Regions from separate parts of the Neptuniibacter marinus genome, predicted to be linked through region 2. Evidence: predicted binding sites of a transcription regulator. Region 2 holds the regulator's gene; the other holds the start of a gene.
What was found. The regulator FliA, encoded in region 2, starts transcription of late flagellar genes. The targets are predictions, from matches to a motif close to CTAAAGTTNNNNNNNNNNCNGCCGATA.
Positions count from the first base shown of each region.

Region 1: the regulator FliA is predicted to act here: its motif matches at 5,605-5,631, upstream of ACOQOE_RS13965 (flagellar protein MotY).

Region 1 covers NZ_OZ245004.1:2,974,812-2,982,616, reverse strand. The annotation lists gene ACOQOE_RS14000 (class II 3-deoxy-7-phosphoheptulonate synthase) at 1-65, opposite strand, end outside; gene ACOQOE_RS13995 (LysR family transcriptional regulator) at 311-1,225, opposite strand; gene argF (ornithine carbamoyltransferase) at 1,331-2,236, opposite strand; gene ACOQOE_RS13985 (aspartate aminotransferase family protein) at 2,236-3,471, opposite strand; gene grxD (Grx4 family monothiol glutaredoxin) at 3,753-4,091, shown strand; gene ACOQOE_RS13975 (peroxiredoxin) at 4,182-4,784, shown strand; gene rnt (ribonuclease T) at 4,869-5,495, opposite strand; gene ACOQOE_RS13965 (flagellar protein MotY) at 5,680-6,537, shown strand; gene ACOQOE_RS13960 (argininosuccinate synthase) at 6,697-7,805, shown strand, end outside.
Region 2 covers NZ_OZ245004.1:697,141-704,945, forward strand. The annotation lists gene flhA (flagellar biosynthesis protein FlhA) at 1-861, shown strand, start outside; gene flhF (flagellar biosynthesis protein FlhF) at 904-2,328, shown strand; gene ACOQOE_RS03260 (MinD/ParA family protein) at 2,342-3,169, shown strand; gene ACOQOE_RS03265 (RNA polymerase sigma factor FliA) at 3,182-3,892, shown strand; gene ACOQOE_RS03270 (chemotaxis response regulator CheY) at 3,984-4,355, shown strand; gene ACOQOE_RS03275 (protein phosphatase CheZ) at 4,377-5,168, shown strand; gene ACOQOE_RS03280 (chemotaxis protein CheA) at 5,181-7,274, shown strand; gene ACOQOE_RS03285 (protein-glutamate methylesterase/protein-glutamine glutaminase) at 7,298-7,805, shown strand, end outside.

The sequences.
Region 1 (7,805 bases), 1.5 Mb from region 2:
TATTCAGGCTGTTGAAGAATAGGTTTATCTCTCCAACTAGTCGGTGTCCATATTTGTGTGGTCATTTTCTGCATCCTAGAGTGTTCTAGTTTAAAGCTAAAAAATAAAGATTATTTGAAAAGAGGAACGGAGGCGGCCTGTAAATTTTGTGCAGATAGCACGAAGTCTACAGACCTAAATAAAATAGGAGTATAGAAAAAAAGCGGGGCAGGTAATGTAGTTTGACTGCAGGGTTACTGCATCCATATTGCTACGATTCACGTTTAAATACTTATCTTGTTAAATGTTGATTAATTATTTATATCATTTATTAAGCGGTCTTAATACCCGTTAAATTACGGAAAGAGATATCTTTTGCTGTATTAAGGAAGTCGACCATAAATTCTGCATCTTTTTGGTCGTCGCGAATCGCTGCATAAAGGGTGCACCATATGCCTTTTTCGCCTAGAGGTTTGGAGGCAATATATTCCCGTTGAATATACTCATGCAGTGCCCAGTTTGGTAGAGCAGCTACACCGCGACCGCTTGCCACTAGCTGAAGCATCATAATAGTCAGCTCAGCAGTTCTTATGGTTTGTGGCTCTACATCTGCTTCATCTAGAAAGTGATTAAAAATATCCAGTCGCTGGTGTTCTACTGGGTAGGTAATAAGGGTTTCTTGCGCTAAGTCTTCTGGATGGATAAAGCGTCTTGCCATTAAACGGTGTTGTTTACTTATCGCTAATCGAGATTCGTAGGTAAACAGAGGGATGTAAGTAATACCATTACGGGGTTCTGGATCGGATGTAATAACTAGATCTAAATCGCCACGTGCGAGTGCGGGTAAGGGTTGAAAGCTAAATCCACTTGAGAGGTCAAGCTCAATTTCAGGCCAGTGCTGACGGAAATGGTCAATGGTTGGCATTAGCCAGTCAAAACAACTATGACATTCTATACATAAATTGAGTCTGCCCGCTTCACCGCCAGCAAGACGTGCAATATCGCGTTCTGTATTGCGAATCATGGGCAGTATTTCATCGGCTAGTGTCAGTAGGCGTTGGCCTGCGCTGGTAAAACAAATAGGTTTTGTTTTACGAATAAAAAGAGAGCAGTTAAGACGATCTTCTAAGTCTTTAATCTGATGAGATAGGGCTGATTGAGTGAGGTGAACTCGATCTGCTGCTTCGACAAGACTACCGGCGTCGCGTAAAGCGGACAGTGTTTTTAGATGTCGAAGTTCAACCATTTGCTCGTCTCTCTAGTGGGTGATCCTATAATCGGAATATACGCAGTATAGTACGTTGGAGCAAGAAGAGCAGGTAACCCAGAAAATTACTGTGGTTACCTTGCTTTATTTGACAAGTAGAAACTCTAATAATGCTTTTTGCGCATGCAGTCTATTCTCAGCTTCATCGAATACGACCGAACGAGGATCATCCATCATATCGATACTAATTTCTTCGCCGCGGTGAGCTGGAAGGCAGTGCATAAATAAAGCATCTTTATTCGCATGGTCCATCAGTGCTGGAGAAACTTGAAAACCAGAAAATTTCTTTTCTCGTTCCTTTTGTTCCTCTTCTTGACCCATGGAGGCCCATACGTCGGTGACGATCAGGTCGCTGCCTGTAACTGCTTCTTGAGGAGAGCGTGTAATAAATACACGTTCTTTATTTTCCTCAACCAGCTCCATATTTGGATCAAACCCTTCTGGGCAGGCAATATTAAGTTTGAAATCGAATTGTTTTGCCGCATTAATATAGGAGTGGCACATGTTGTTGCCATCACCGATCCAAGTCACGGTTTTTCCTTGAATCTCACCGCGATGTTCAAAGTAAGTTTGCATATCTGCAAGCAGTTGGCAGGGGTGGTATTCATCGGTCAGTGCGTTAATAACCGGTACAGATGAGTTGGCGGCAAAGTCTTCAACCAGCTGGTGGCTAAATGTTCTAATCATGACCACATCAACCATGCTAGATATAACTTTGGCACTATCGCTAATTGGTTCGCCGCGGCCTAACTGTGTATCCCGCGGGGATAAAAACATTGCGTGGCCACCAAATTGCGCCATACCTGCTTCAAAAGAAACACGGGTACGAGTCGATGACTTTTCGAAGATCATCGACATTACTTTGCTTTTTAGTGGCTCATAGACTTCGCCGCGATTCCTAATTGCCTTGAGTTCGCTTGCGCGTCGGATCAGGCGGCCTAGTTCAGTTGAGCTTAGGTCATTTAGTGTTAAAAAGTGTCTAATAGTCATTATACTCTGCGGTCGCCATTGGGTGCTTCTGGGAGATCATTTGAGCTGCGTTCATCAGCCGCATAAATCCTAATAATTTGTGAAAGCGTGTTGACCAAAAGTTCAGCTTCGCTGTCGGTCATTGTTAGAGGAGGGAGCATCCTTACGACTTTCCCGCCGCCAGTAATATTCAATAGAATTCCTTTCACTTTTGCTAAGACTGCCAGTTCGCTACCACCGTCGGTGAGTTCTATCGCGATAAGCATGCCTTTGTTGCGGATCTCTTTAACGTACTCGGCTGTACCGATTTCGCTGCGGAAACCCTCAGCAATTTTATTGCCTAATTTTTCTGCGCGGTCACATAAATTCTCATTCATAATAGTGTTCACGACAGCAAGTGCAGCGGCACATGCAAGCGGGTTACCACCATAGGTTGAGCCATGAGTACCAGGAGAGAGAATAGTAGCGGCTACACCGCGCGCTAAACAAGCGCCAATAGGTACGCCATTGCCTAAGCCTTTGGCTGTTGTGACAACATCCGGCAGAATATTATTGTGTTGATAGGCGAAATATTTACCCGAACGGCCATTACCGCTTTGTACTTCGTCGAGCATCATTAGCCAGTTATTTTCGTCGCAGATGGTACGAATTTGGTTGAGGTAATCATCTGCAGGTATATGAATACCTGATTCGCCCTGGATCGGCTCTACTAGAACCGCAACGATATTTGGATTGTTTGTTGCAATGGTTTTGATGGCGTCAATATCATCGTAAGGGGCGCGTACAAAACCACTAACGAGAGGCTCGAAACCCGCTTGGGCTGAGCGATTACCTGTAGCACTTAATGTAGCCATGGTGCGGCCGTGGAATGCGTTTTCCATAACGATAATGGCAGGGTTGTCAATGTTTCGAACTGTGTGGCCGTAGCGGCGAGCAATTTTTATCGCAGCTTCGTTGGCTTCGGCACCAGAGTTGCCGAAAAAAACATTTTCCATACCCGAAATTTGGGTTAGGCGTTCTGCCAATTGCTGCTGATTGGGAATGGTATATAAATTTGATGTATGAAGAAGTTTGCCTGCTTGTTCTGATATGGCATGTGTAACAGCTGGGTGTGCATGGCCTAAGCCACATACAGCGATACCGCTTAATGCATCTAGGTATTTATTACCGTTTATATCAAACAACCAGCTGCCTTCTCCGCGCTCGAACGCTACGGACAACCGGTTGTAGGTAGTCATGATAGATTCTACAGCCATGTTTATATTTCCCTACAACGCAAAAAGGCAGCCAAGGCTGCCAATCTAAAGGACGAATAATAGGCAGCTTTGATCGCTTTGGCAAGATTTTGTATCAATAAAGTCAGTAATTTTTTAGAGAGGGGACTTCGGTAGTTGATAATGATAGAAATTATTTATCGACCTAATTAAGAAATGCAAATGTACATTATCAGAGTAAGATGGTCGGATATATGGTATATTGTTCGCCACAATATCCGTGAGAAATGTTTTCAGAATTAGTAAAGAATATAGGTGTACGAATGAGTGTAATAGATACCATTAAAGAACAGCTTGAGAGTAATGATATTCTGCTTTACATGAAAGGGACGCCTCGTTTCCCTCAGTGTGGCTTTTCATCTCGTGCTTCTGAAGCAGTAATGGCTTGTGGCGAACGTTTTGCCTTTGTCAATATTTTGGAAAACCAAGAGATTCGTGCAGAGTTGCCAAAGTATGCTAATTGGCCAACCTTCCCACAGTTGTGGATTAAAGGTGAGTTAATTGGTGGTTGCGATATTATTTGTGAGATGGCAGAAAGCGGTGAGCTTGAAACCTTAATCAAAGAATCGGCAGCAAATTCAGAAGCAACGGATGCAGAATAAATTTTGAAGAAGGATGCGCTTGATTTTAAGGGCATCTTTTCTATCATATTATCCCTAACGCTAGATATCATTTAATGGAGATTTATTACAATGGGCGTACTTGTAGGTAAGCAGGCACCTGATTTCACCACAGCAGCTGTACTAGGTAACGGTGAGATTGTTGATTCTTATACACTGTCTGAAGCTATCAAAGGCAAAAAAGCGGTTGTTTTCTTCTATCCGCTTGATTTTACTTTTGTTTGTCCTTCTGAGCTATTGGCTTTCGATCACCGTATCGAAGAGTTTAAAAAGCGTAATGTAGAAGTGATCGGTGTTTCTATTGATTCTCATTTCTCACATAATGCTTGGCGTAATACGCCGGTTAACGAAGGCGGTATTGGGCCTGTTAACTACACATTGGTTGCTGATATGACGCATAGTATCTGCAAGGACTATGATGTTGAATCTGCTGGTGGTATGGCTTTCCGTGGTTCTTTCTTGATTGATGAAGATGGTTTAGTTCGTCATCAAGTAGTGAACGACCTGCCACTTGGCCGTAACGTTGATGAAATGCTACGTATGGTTGATGCGCTTGCGTTCCACCAGGAGCATGGTGAAGTTTGTCCAGCGGGCTGGAATCAAGGTGATAAAGGTATGGTTGCATCTCCTGAAGGTGTTGCTTCTTATCTTTCCGAAGAAGGCGATAAGCTGTAATTTTAGCGCTTTTATAAAAAAACCCGCTATTGCGGGTTTTTTTGTGTTTGATAGTAAAAGGGGGGGATTTATACGTGATGGTGGTTATTCGTAATCATCATAGTTATCGACCATGTCCCATCCGCCTAGCTCTTTCCAGCGGTTGACAATAATGCAAAAAAGCTCGGCAGTTTTGGTTGTGTCATAGAGTGCAGAATGGGCTTGTTTTCCATCGAAATCTATCCCCGCAACTTGGCAAGCTCTAGCTAATACTGTCTGGCCAAAGGCTAGTCCGCCTAGTGTGGCTGTGTCGAATGTAGAGAATGGATGGAATGGATTGCGTTTGATATCGGCACGATTAGACGCGGCATTGACAAAGCCTTGATCAAAAGAAGCATTATGGCCGACTAATACGGCACGTTTACAGTCATGAACTTTGATCGATTTGCGAACGGCTTTGAATATTTCTTCAAGTGCTTCGCGTTCGGGAACGGCTTCCCGATTTGGATCAAAAGGATCTATGCCTGTGAAATCAAGTGCAGATTGCTCAATGTTAGCGCCTTCAAAGGGATCAACTTGAGCTTCAAAGCTTTGGTCTATAATTAAAAAGCCATTTTCATCCATTGTGAGTGTTACTGCGGCAATTTCTAGTAGCGCATCAGTGCGGGCATTAAAACCTGCTGTCTCGACGTCTATAACAACAGGTAAAAATCCGCGGAAGCGGTTTGCCATGGGATGTTTTGTATCATGAAGGTTATTCAAGTGCTGCCCTTACTTGGCGAGGTTTCCGTTTAATCAGAGGTTATTCTAACAGTGTAATTGAAGTCACTCCAATTACCTCCTCAAGATAATGATGTTTTGGCCGAAAAGAAGTAGGTGTTGTTGTGTTTATTGAATTTCCTAGGCGGTTTATTCTGTGTTTGTTCGTTTAATTATTCCATTGATCATTTTTTTGTCTGCTTATTCTGTGCAGGCTATCACATTTCGCAGCTCGATTGATGATGCGAAATGGGACCTTGAAGCTTCAAAATTCAGTTGTCGTCTAAGTCAGCTTATTCCCTCGTTTGGTAGTGCTGTATTTGAACATGAGGCCGGTGAATCGGTGCGCTTTATCCTCAAGCCTACTGAAAATGTACATTTTGAAGATGGGGCGAAGCTCGTTGCAGAAGCATCACCTTGGCAGCCTGGAATTGCCCCTCGTTTTATTGGCTCTCTGAAGGCTGAAGAGGGCACCGGCTATCTGAATGTCAAGCCAGTGCATGCAAAAAATATGTTAGCAGCGCTTTATAAGGGAATGATGCCTACGTTTACTTCTAATCAGTGGTATGGCACAGAGGAGTCGCTCCGTGTCTCTGTATCTGCTGTAAATTTTCAATCTGCTTATTCTGATTATGTAGGGTGTACCGAAGGGCTGCTCCCTGTTAATTACCGCCAAGTTGCGCGTACTGCTATTTTGTTTCCTTCTTCTCAGTGGCGGTTGTCCGACGCTTCGCGCGAACGTTTGGATATGATTGCACTTTATGTGAAAAATGATGATAGCGTAAAAGCGATTTATGTTGATGGGCACTCAGATAGTATGGGGCGCCGTTTAATGAATCGTGATATGTCTAAACGTCGAGCGGAAGAGGTGACCGCTTATCTTATTAGTTTAGGTTTGGATCCGAATGCGATTACGACCCGTTATCATGGTGAGCGTTATCCCGTTGTTGAAAATAACACTAAGGCGAATCGTGATCGAAATCGTCGTGTGACAATTCGTTTAGAGCGAGATTAAAGCGGCCTGTTTGTTGTGATTCTATTGGTTTGAGTTGTAGTTGTTGCTTTCGAGCCGTTTCGTTACCAGCATAGTTTCTGCTATACTAGCGCGCTAAATTTGAATCATCCCTTTCAGTCGACTTCTCGGCTGAAACTGTTCGCAAGTTGGAGCTTGAGAATGTCCGAGATCAAAAAGGTCGTTCTGGCCTATTCCGGTGGATTAGACACGTCCGTAATTGTTCGTTGGTTACAAGATGAGTACAACGCAGAAGTTGTTACCTTTACTGCTGATTTAGGTCAGGGTGAAGAGGTTGAGCCTGCACGTGCTAAAGCCGAAGCGCTAGGTGTTAAAGAGATCTATATTGAAGATCTGCGTGAAGAGTTTGTACGTGATTTTGTATTCCCTATGTTCCGTGCTAATACGATTTATGAGGGCGAGTACTTATTAGGTACGTCTATAGCACGTCCGTTAATCGCAAAACGTTTGATTGAAATTGCGAATGAAACGGGTGCAGATGCTATCTCTCATGGTGCTACAGGTAAAGGTAACGATCAGGTTCGTTTTGAGTTAGGTGCTTATGCGCTTAAACCTGGCGTTCATGTGATTGCCCCTTGGCGTGAATGGGATTTGAATTCCCGTGAATCTTTGATGAATTATTGTGAAACGCACAATATTGAAGTTGATTACGCGAAAAGCAAGAAAAAGTCCCCTTACTCTATGGATGCTAACCTTCTTCATATCTCTTATGAAGGTGGTATCTTAGAAGACCCTTGGGCTGAAGCTGAAGAAGAGATGTGGCGTTGGTCTGTATCTCCTGAGAATGCTCCAGATCAGGCGACTTACCTTGAGTTGACCTATGAGAAAGGTGATATTGTTGCCATTAACGGTGAGGCAATGAGTCCAGCTACGGTTCTTGAATACCTGAACAAAGTAGGTGGCGAGAATGGTGTTGGGCGTTTAGATATTGTTGAAAACCGTTTTGTTGGCATGAAATCTCGCGGCTGTTATGAAACGCCGGGCGGTACCATCATGATGAAAGCGCATCGTGCGATTGAGTCTATTACTTTGGATCGTGAAGCGGCTCATCTTAAAGATGAATTGATGCCTAAGTATGCTAAAACTATTTATAACGGCTTCTGGTGGTCAGAAGAGCGTAAAATGATGCAGCAGCTTATTGATTACTCTCAGCGTGTCGTTAACGGTGATGTACGCGTTAAACTTTACAAGGGAGCTGTTGAGGTCGTTGGTCGTCGTTCTGATGACAGTCTTTTTGATGAAAGTATAGC
Region 2 (7,805 bases):
TTGCCCGGTGCGTATCGCATTACCTTAATGGGTGTTGTAGTGGGGGAATCTGAAGTTTATCCAGATAGAGAACTTGCGATAAACCCCGGTCAGGTCTTTGGTAAGTTGCAGGGGGTTGAAGTAAAAGATCCTGCTTTTGGTCTCGACGCGATCTGGATTGAACAGTCACAAAAAGAGCAGGCGCAATCTCTAGGTTACACGGTAGTTGATGCATCCACGGTCGTAGCTACACATTTAAATCAATTGCTTCAAGTGCATGCGCATGAGTTGTTGGGGCATGAAGAGGTGCAACAGCTGCTGGATATGTTGACCAAAACCTCACCTAAGTTAGTGGAAGAATTGGTCCCAGGAAAGCTCTCTTTCAGTGTGTTGCTGAAGGTATTGCAGAACTTGCTAATGGAACAGGTCCCTTTAAAAGATTTTCGAACGATTGCGGAATCTCTTGCTGATGCCGTGAGCCGTACTCAAGATCCCCTCGGATTAACAGCGGCAGTCCGAATCTCCTTAGCTCGTTTAATTGTTCAGAATATTAATGGTTCAGAACCTGAGCTGCCTGTTATTACTTTGGCTCCACAGCTGGAGCAACTATTGTTGAATTCTGTGCAGCAGGGGCAAGATAACGGTTTAGTTTTGGAGCCGGGTATGGCGGAGCGATTACAAACGTCTTTGTCTGAAACAGCTACACAGCAAGAGATGATGGGGCGTCCTTCAGTGCTATTGGTCGCAGCGCCTGTTCGACCGTTAATGTCCAAGTTTGTTCGTTATGGCGAGCATCAGATCCATGTGCTCTCCTATCAGGAAATTCCTGAAAATAAAAAGGTCACTATCGTTGCAACGGTGGGAGGTGAAGTTAATGGTTAAGTATATTTTAGCTGAGCCTTATTTGGCCGATAAGGAATTGATATGAAAGTAAAACGTTACTTCGCACCAGATATGCGCCAGGCCATGCGTAGGGTCCGGGATGAAATAGGTCCTGATGCCGTCATTGTATCGAACCATCGCGTTGCGGGTGGTGTTGAGGTTGTTGCTGCCCATGAAAATGATTATGAGGCGGCACAACACGAGTTTTCTCGTAAGAAGAAAGTAGAGCAAAAACGGCAAAGCCAAATTGACGTCTTAACTCATGGTCAAAAAGGGGATCTGGCAAGTGAATTGCAAAAGGCCCGAATGCAGATCGCTGAAGCTGAGATGGGGAGTGGTCAAAATTATGACACATCTGGCAAAGTTAACCGGCAGCTTGATAATGATGATGATGAGCTGCGCGCAATCTTAGCCTCACTTAAAGAGAGGCAGAAGAAGAAAGCGGATGCCGCTCACCGAAACTTCATGACAGGTTCGGTGCTTGATGATGCTGATCTTGGTCTTGATCTGCGTGAAGAACTATCAATCCCTCAGCCTGAAGAGGAGAGGGGAGGTAGCTTAATTAGATCAATGCAGAATGAAATTGAGCAGCTCAAAAATCTATTAAGTCAGCAGGCTTTATCAGGATCAAATGTTAATTCTGGTTTTTCAAAACCCCCATTACAGCGAAAGTTGGAAATGTTAGGTGTTAGTGAAAAATTATCAGCCCATCTTTTAGGTTCAATGGAGGTGGGGCTGCCGCCTAATAAAGCATGGAAAAATGCGTTGTCTCGCTTATCGGATTCTATTCCTGTACTAGGCGAGGATTTTATTGAACGTGGTGGTATGGTTGCATTTGTAGGGCCTACAGGTGTAGGTAAAACAACCACTATAGGTAAGCTAGCGGCGCGCTATGTATTGAAATATGGCAGTTCTAGCTTAGCCTTAGTGACAACTGATACCTTCCGTATAGCAGCCCATGAACAGTTGCGTACATTTGGGCGTATCTTGGATGTCCCCGTCAGGGTCGTTGATGCAGCAAATAGCTTAGATGATGTTCTACACTCTCTTAAGAATAAACGCCTCGTGCTGATTGATACGGCGGGATTGAATGCGCAAGAGCCGCATAGCGAGGCGCAGCTGGAAATGCTTGAAAGTGTCACTTTGCGATTAAAAAAACTATTAGTCGTTTCTTGTAGTAGTCAGCGCCGAGTCGTTGAACAAGCTTTTAATGTTTATAAAAACCTTGGGTTGAATGGTTGTGTCTTAAGCAAAATGGATGAGTCAGGTAGTTTGGGCGAGGCGATCTCGCTAATTGTGGAAAAACGCTTACCCGTGACTTATGTCACTGATGGGCAGCGAATACCTGATGATATCGATATTGCTCAAAAACATGAGCTTGTAAGTAGGGCTGTGATTACGGCGCAAAGAGCAATTGAAGCTGAAAAAAATGCGGTCGCGTTAGACTCAGCGTATAAAATGGGTTAGTGGTGAAATAATGATTGATCAACATAAGCCCGTTAAAGTAATTGCTGTGACAGGTGGGAAAGGCGGGGTTGGTAAAACAAATGTCTCTGTGAACTTAGCTATGGCGTTAAGCGACATGGGACATCGTACAGTGCTAATGGATGCCGACTTGGGCTTGGCTAATGTTGATGTGTTGCTTGGTTTGCGCCCGAAAAAAAATATTGCAGATGTTTTAAGTGGTGAGTGTGGGCTAAAAGAGGTCATGCTGGATGTCTGTGAAAATTTAAAAATTGTACCCGCTTGCTCCGGTACGCAGGAGATGACAGCGCTTTCCCCTCATGAGCATGCGGAGCTAATCCATGCTTTTAATGAGGTTTCTGATGATATTGATGCGTTAATCATTGACACCGCGGCAGGTATTTCGGATTCTGTGGTTAGTTTTGTGAAAGCTGCTCAGGAAGTGCTAGTTGTTGTATGTGATGAGCCTACGTCGATTACAGATGCTTACGCTTTAATTAAACTGTTAAATCGGGATTATAAAATGACGCGCTTTCGTGTCCTTGCCAATATGGTAAGAACGGACAATGAAGGTAGAAATATGTTTGGTAAGTTATTAACGGTTACTGATCGGTTTCTTGACGTCACGCTTCAATATGTGGGTTCAATCCCTTATGATGAAAATGTTCGTAAAGCGGTGCAACGCCAAGTCGCTGTTTTAAAAGCTTTTCCAAAGAGCAAAGTATCCTTGGCATATCGTCAATTAGCGAATAAAGTAAATGGGTGGCCAGTTCAAGCTGTGCCCCGAGGTCATTTAGAGTTTTTTGTTGAGCGGCTTGTACAAGGAGCTCGCCCATCGGATTGATAAAGAGGCAGTATGTACAACCAGCTGCAATTACAATCGAGTGATGAGTTAATTCAGCAGTATGCGCCGCTAGTTAAACGTATCGCCCATCACTTACTGGCTCGATTGCCAGCCACAGTGTTGCTCGATGACTTAATTCAAGCGGGTATGATTGGCCTGCTTGAAGCGGCTAAGCGATACGATGCTGCAAAAGGTGCTAGCTTTGAAACTTATGCAGGGATCCGCATTCGTGGCTCTATTATTGATGAGGTGCGCCGAGGAGATTGGACTCCGCGGTCAGTACACCGAAATAGTCGGCGAGTGACTGAGGCAATTCAGCAGATAGAATCGCGGACAGGCCGAGATGCTAGTGATGCTTCAGTAGCAAAAGAGTTGGGGATCTCTGTGGATGAATACCACAATTTGTTAAAAGATACTCTTGATAGTCGTTTGTTTAGCTTTGAAGAGATGATTAATCCTCAGCACGAAGGGCCAGGAGAGACATTTGCTAATGATGATCCCGGGCCAAATCAGCATTTTGAGCGAGAATCGTTTTTAAAAGCACTAAGTGGCGCTATAAGTAATTTGCCGGAACGGGAAAAATTAGTATTAGCGCTCTATTATGATGAAGAGCTTAATTTAAAAGAGATTGGTCAGGTTTTAGGGGTTAGTGAATCTAGGGTAAGCCAGATTCATAGTCAGGCAGCATTAAGATTGCGATCGCGATTAAGTGAATGGCAATAATAAGTTGCTAAGGCTCAACGTAATTGCGGTAATTTAGTGTAGACTCACTGGGTTGTGCAGAGTTAATTGGAGGCTGGTCTTGAATAAAGACATGAAGATTCTTGTAGTGGATGATTTCTCCACAATGAGACGAATTATAAAAAATTTACTACGTGACTTGGGCATGACAAATGTTCTTGAAGCGGATGATGGGCAGACTGCTTTGCCAATTCTGAAACAAGGCGGTATTGATTTCTTAGTGACTGACTGGAATATGCCAGGAATGACAGGGATCGATCTCTTGAAAGAGGTTCGTTCTGATCCTAACTTGGCCGCAATGCCAGTATTAATGGTTACTGCTGAAGCTAAAAAAGAGCAAATCATTGCTGCCGCTCAGGCTGGGGTGAATGGTTATGTTGTTAAACCGTTTACTGCTGCGGTACTTAAAGCAAAGATTGATAAAATCTTTGAGCGCCTGAGTTAAATAATAAAAGGTCAGTTTTAAATGATTTCAGAAACAGGCAATGGCTTAAGTCACTTTGAAATGGAATTGCAGTTGAAGGCGCAGGAACTTGTTTCTGTTCTCAACGAAGGTAAATTACCTGATGCGATGGAGATTATTCGCGAACTTCATGAGTTTCGTCACCAAACGTTTTTTAGTGAAGTAGGGCATTTGACACGTGGACTTCATGAAGCAATTAAATCGTTTTCAAGTGAACTTGGGCGTAGCCTAGAAATTGATGGCACTGCTCAGCCTGATACTGATGCAGCTGATCACTTGAACTATGTTATCGAAGTGACTGAAAAAAATGCCCACGAGACCATGGACCGAGTTGATAAAGCGCTTGTTCTGGTTGATAAATTAGATAAGCAAAGCGAGCGGTTTAAAGACTTATTGTTATTAGTTGGGCAGTTGGAAAAAGAGCATAAATCGCTTAATGGCGTTTACGATAGAACCTGTGCAGTCAAAGAAGAATCAGAACAAACAATCAGCACATTACGTGAAGAATTAACGGATATTGTTGTCTCTCAGAGTTACCAAGATATTACTGGCCAGTTGATTAGACGTGTGATCAATCTCGTCACTAATGTTGAAAGCCATCTTGTTGCATTGATGGGAATGGCGGCACAGGTGGAAAAAATATCGGGCGTCGACATGTCCACAGAGTCTGAAAATGAACAGACTAATAATAAGAATCCTATTCAGGCTGAAGGACCACAAATCAAGAAAGATAGCGCTGATGTAGTCAGTGATCAAGATGAAGTTGATGATTTGTTATCCAGTCTGGGTTTTTAAGAGGAGCGCCATATGAGTTTGGAAGTGGATCAGGAAATTCTTGAAGATTTTCTTGTTGAGGCAGGAGAGATCCTTGAGCAATTATCCGAACAGTTAGTCGATCTGGAACAACGTCCTGACGATAGTGATCTGCTCAATGCTATTTTCCGAGGTTTTCATACAGTTAAAGGCGGTGCTGGTTTTTTGCAATTAGAGCCTATGGTTGATTGCTGCCACAATGCTGAAAATCTGTTTGATATGCTGCGTAATGGCGATATTAAAGTTACCTCGGAACTCATGGATGTAGTGCTCCAAGCTTTAGATAGTGTCAATGTTATGTTTGAAGCTGTGCGCAATGGAGAGGAGCTCGAACCAGCCAATCCACAACTGATCCAAGCGTTGGTCGCCTTTACTAAGGGTGAAGCTCCTAAACCTGCTGCCGCTAAAACTGTCCCAACTCCAGACCCTGTTCCTGCACAGACATCTAGTGCGCCTAATACACAGGATCCTACAATTGATGAATTTGATATGCTGCTGGATGATCTTGGTGACTTGCCCGAGGTCGCTGCGGAAGTTAATGAAGCGCCTGTAGATGATAGCCTTATTACCGATGATGAATTTGATGCCTTGTTGGATGAATTGCATGGTCCAGGTAAAGGACCTGATGCAGCGGTAGCTACTAAAGAGCCGCCAGCTGTTGATGATTCTGCCGATCCAGAGCTAATTACAGACGATGAATTTGAAGCTTTATTAGATGAGCTACAAGCACAAGGTAAAGGCGCTTTTGTGGAAGCGCCTATTGTTGAAACAGTACATGAACCCGTCCCTGCTCCAGCGCCAGCCGCTGTTGTAACACCCGCCCCTGTTGCTGCTGTAGCGCCTACTCCAACGCCAGTGGCTGAGAAGAAAGATAACGCCGTTTCCGCCGTTGTTAAAGCGGATCATCCACAAGCCAAGCCACAGCCAGAAAGTAATGTACGTGTAGATACGCGCTTACTTGATAAAATTATGAATATGGTGGGTGAGCTAGTACTAGTTAGGAATCGGTTGGTCCGTTTAGGTGTTACCCGCGAAGATGAAGAGATGGCAAAAGCTCTCGGCACTTTAGATATGGTAACCGCTGATCTACAAATGTCGGTGATGAAAACGCGAATGCAGCCGGTGAAAAAAGTATTTGGCCGTTTTCCGCGTTTAATTCGAGATTTATCTCGAAATTTAAAGAAAGAGATTCGCCTTGAACTACGGGGTGAAGAGACAGATTTAGATAAAAATTTGGTTGAAGCTTTGGCAGATCCGCTTATTCACTTAGTACGTAATGCGGTTGACCATGGTATCGAAACGCCTGATATTAGGGAGGCTGCGGGTAAAGAGCGTGAAGGTCATGTACTTTTGTCTGCAGAGCAGGAAGGCGATCACATTCTGCTAACAATACAGGATGATGGTGCCGGAATGGATGCAGAAAAGCTACGAGAGCTCGCTATTGAGCGCGGTATGATGGATGCTGAAGCTGCTCGCAGACTGACTGAGCAAGAATGTTTTAACTTGATTTTTGCGGCAGGCTTCTCAACTAAGAAAGAGATTTCTGATGTGTCTGGCCGTGGTGTCGGCATGGATGTAGTTAAAACTAAGATTACCCAGCTGAATGGTACATTGAGTATTGATTCAGTGATCGGTCAAGGTTCACGTATAGCGATTCAGGTTCCTTTAACATTAGCTATTATGCCAACCTTAATGGTTATTTTGGAGGAGCAAGCCTTTGCTCTGCCTCTTGTAAATGTAAATGAAATATTCAATCTAGATTTAACAAAAACAAACGTAGTTGATGGACAGCAAGTAATTATCGTGCGTGATCAAGCGTTACCGCTTTTCCATCTAAAACGTTGGTTGATCGATGGTCTGCACAGTGCAGAGCTTCCTGAGCAAGGACATGTGGTTATTGTAACTGTAGGTACGCAACGAGTGGGTTTTATTGTCGATCAGCTGGTTGGTCAAGAAGAGGTAGTGATAAAACCATTAGGTACTATTCTACATGGCACTCCTGGACTTTCTGGTGCGACAATTACTGGCGATGGGCGGATTGCACTGATTATTGATATTCCCAACTTGCTTAAACATTACGCTTCTTAATAATTTCGATAGGAGCGTGATTTATGCCAGTTAAGGTGCTGATTGTTGATGATTCGGGCTTTTTTAGACATCGTATCAGCGATCTGCTTTCTGGGGATAGCCGGATAGAGGTTGTAGGCACCGCAAAAAATGGTAAAGAGGCTATAGAGCAAGCTAAGAGCTTGCGCCCTAACCTTATTACTATGGATGTTGAAATGCCGCAAATGAATGGTATTGAAGCCGTTCGAATCATAATGCGTGAATGCCCTACAAATATATTGATGCTATCATCATTAACATCTGAGGGGGCTCGAGTAACTATACAAGCGCTTGAAGCTGGAGCACTTGATTACCTTTCTAAGGATATGCGTGCATGGATGGCGCATTCCGATTCTTTAGAAAAGCAACTACGAGACAAGGTTGTAGAGCTAGGGCGCTCTCGGCATGCAGGCTTGCGGAGCCGTTTTTCTGATCCAAGTGCTAGCTCATCTAGAGTGTTTAAGTCCGAGCCGCTATTAGCATCCAAGTCACCTAGATCACCAACCTCCAGTA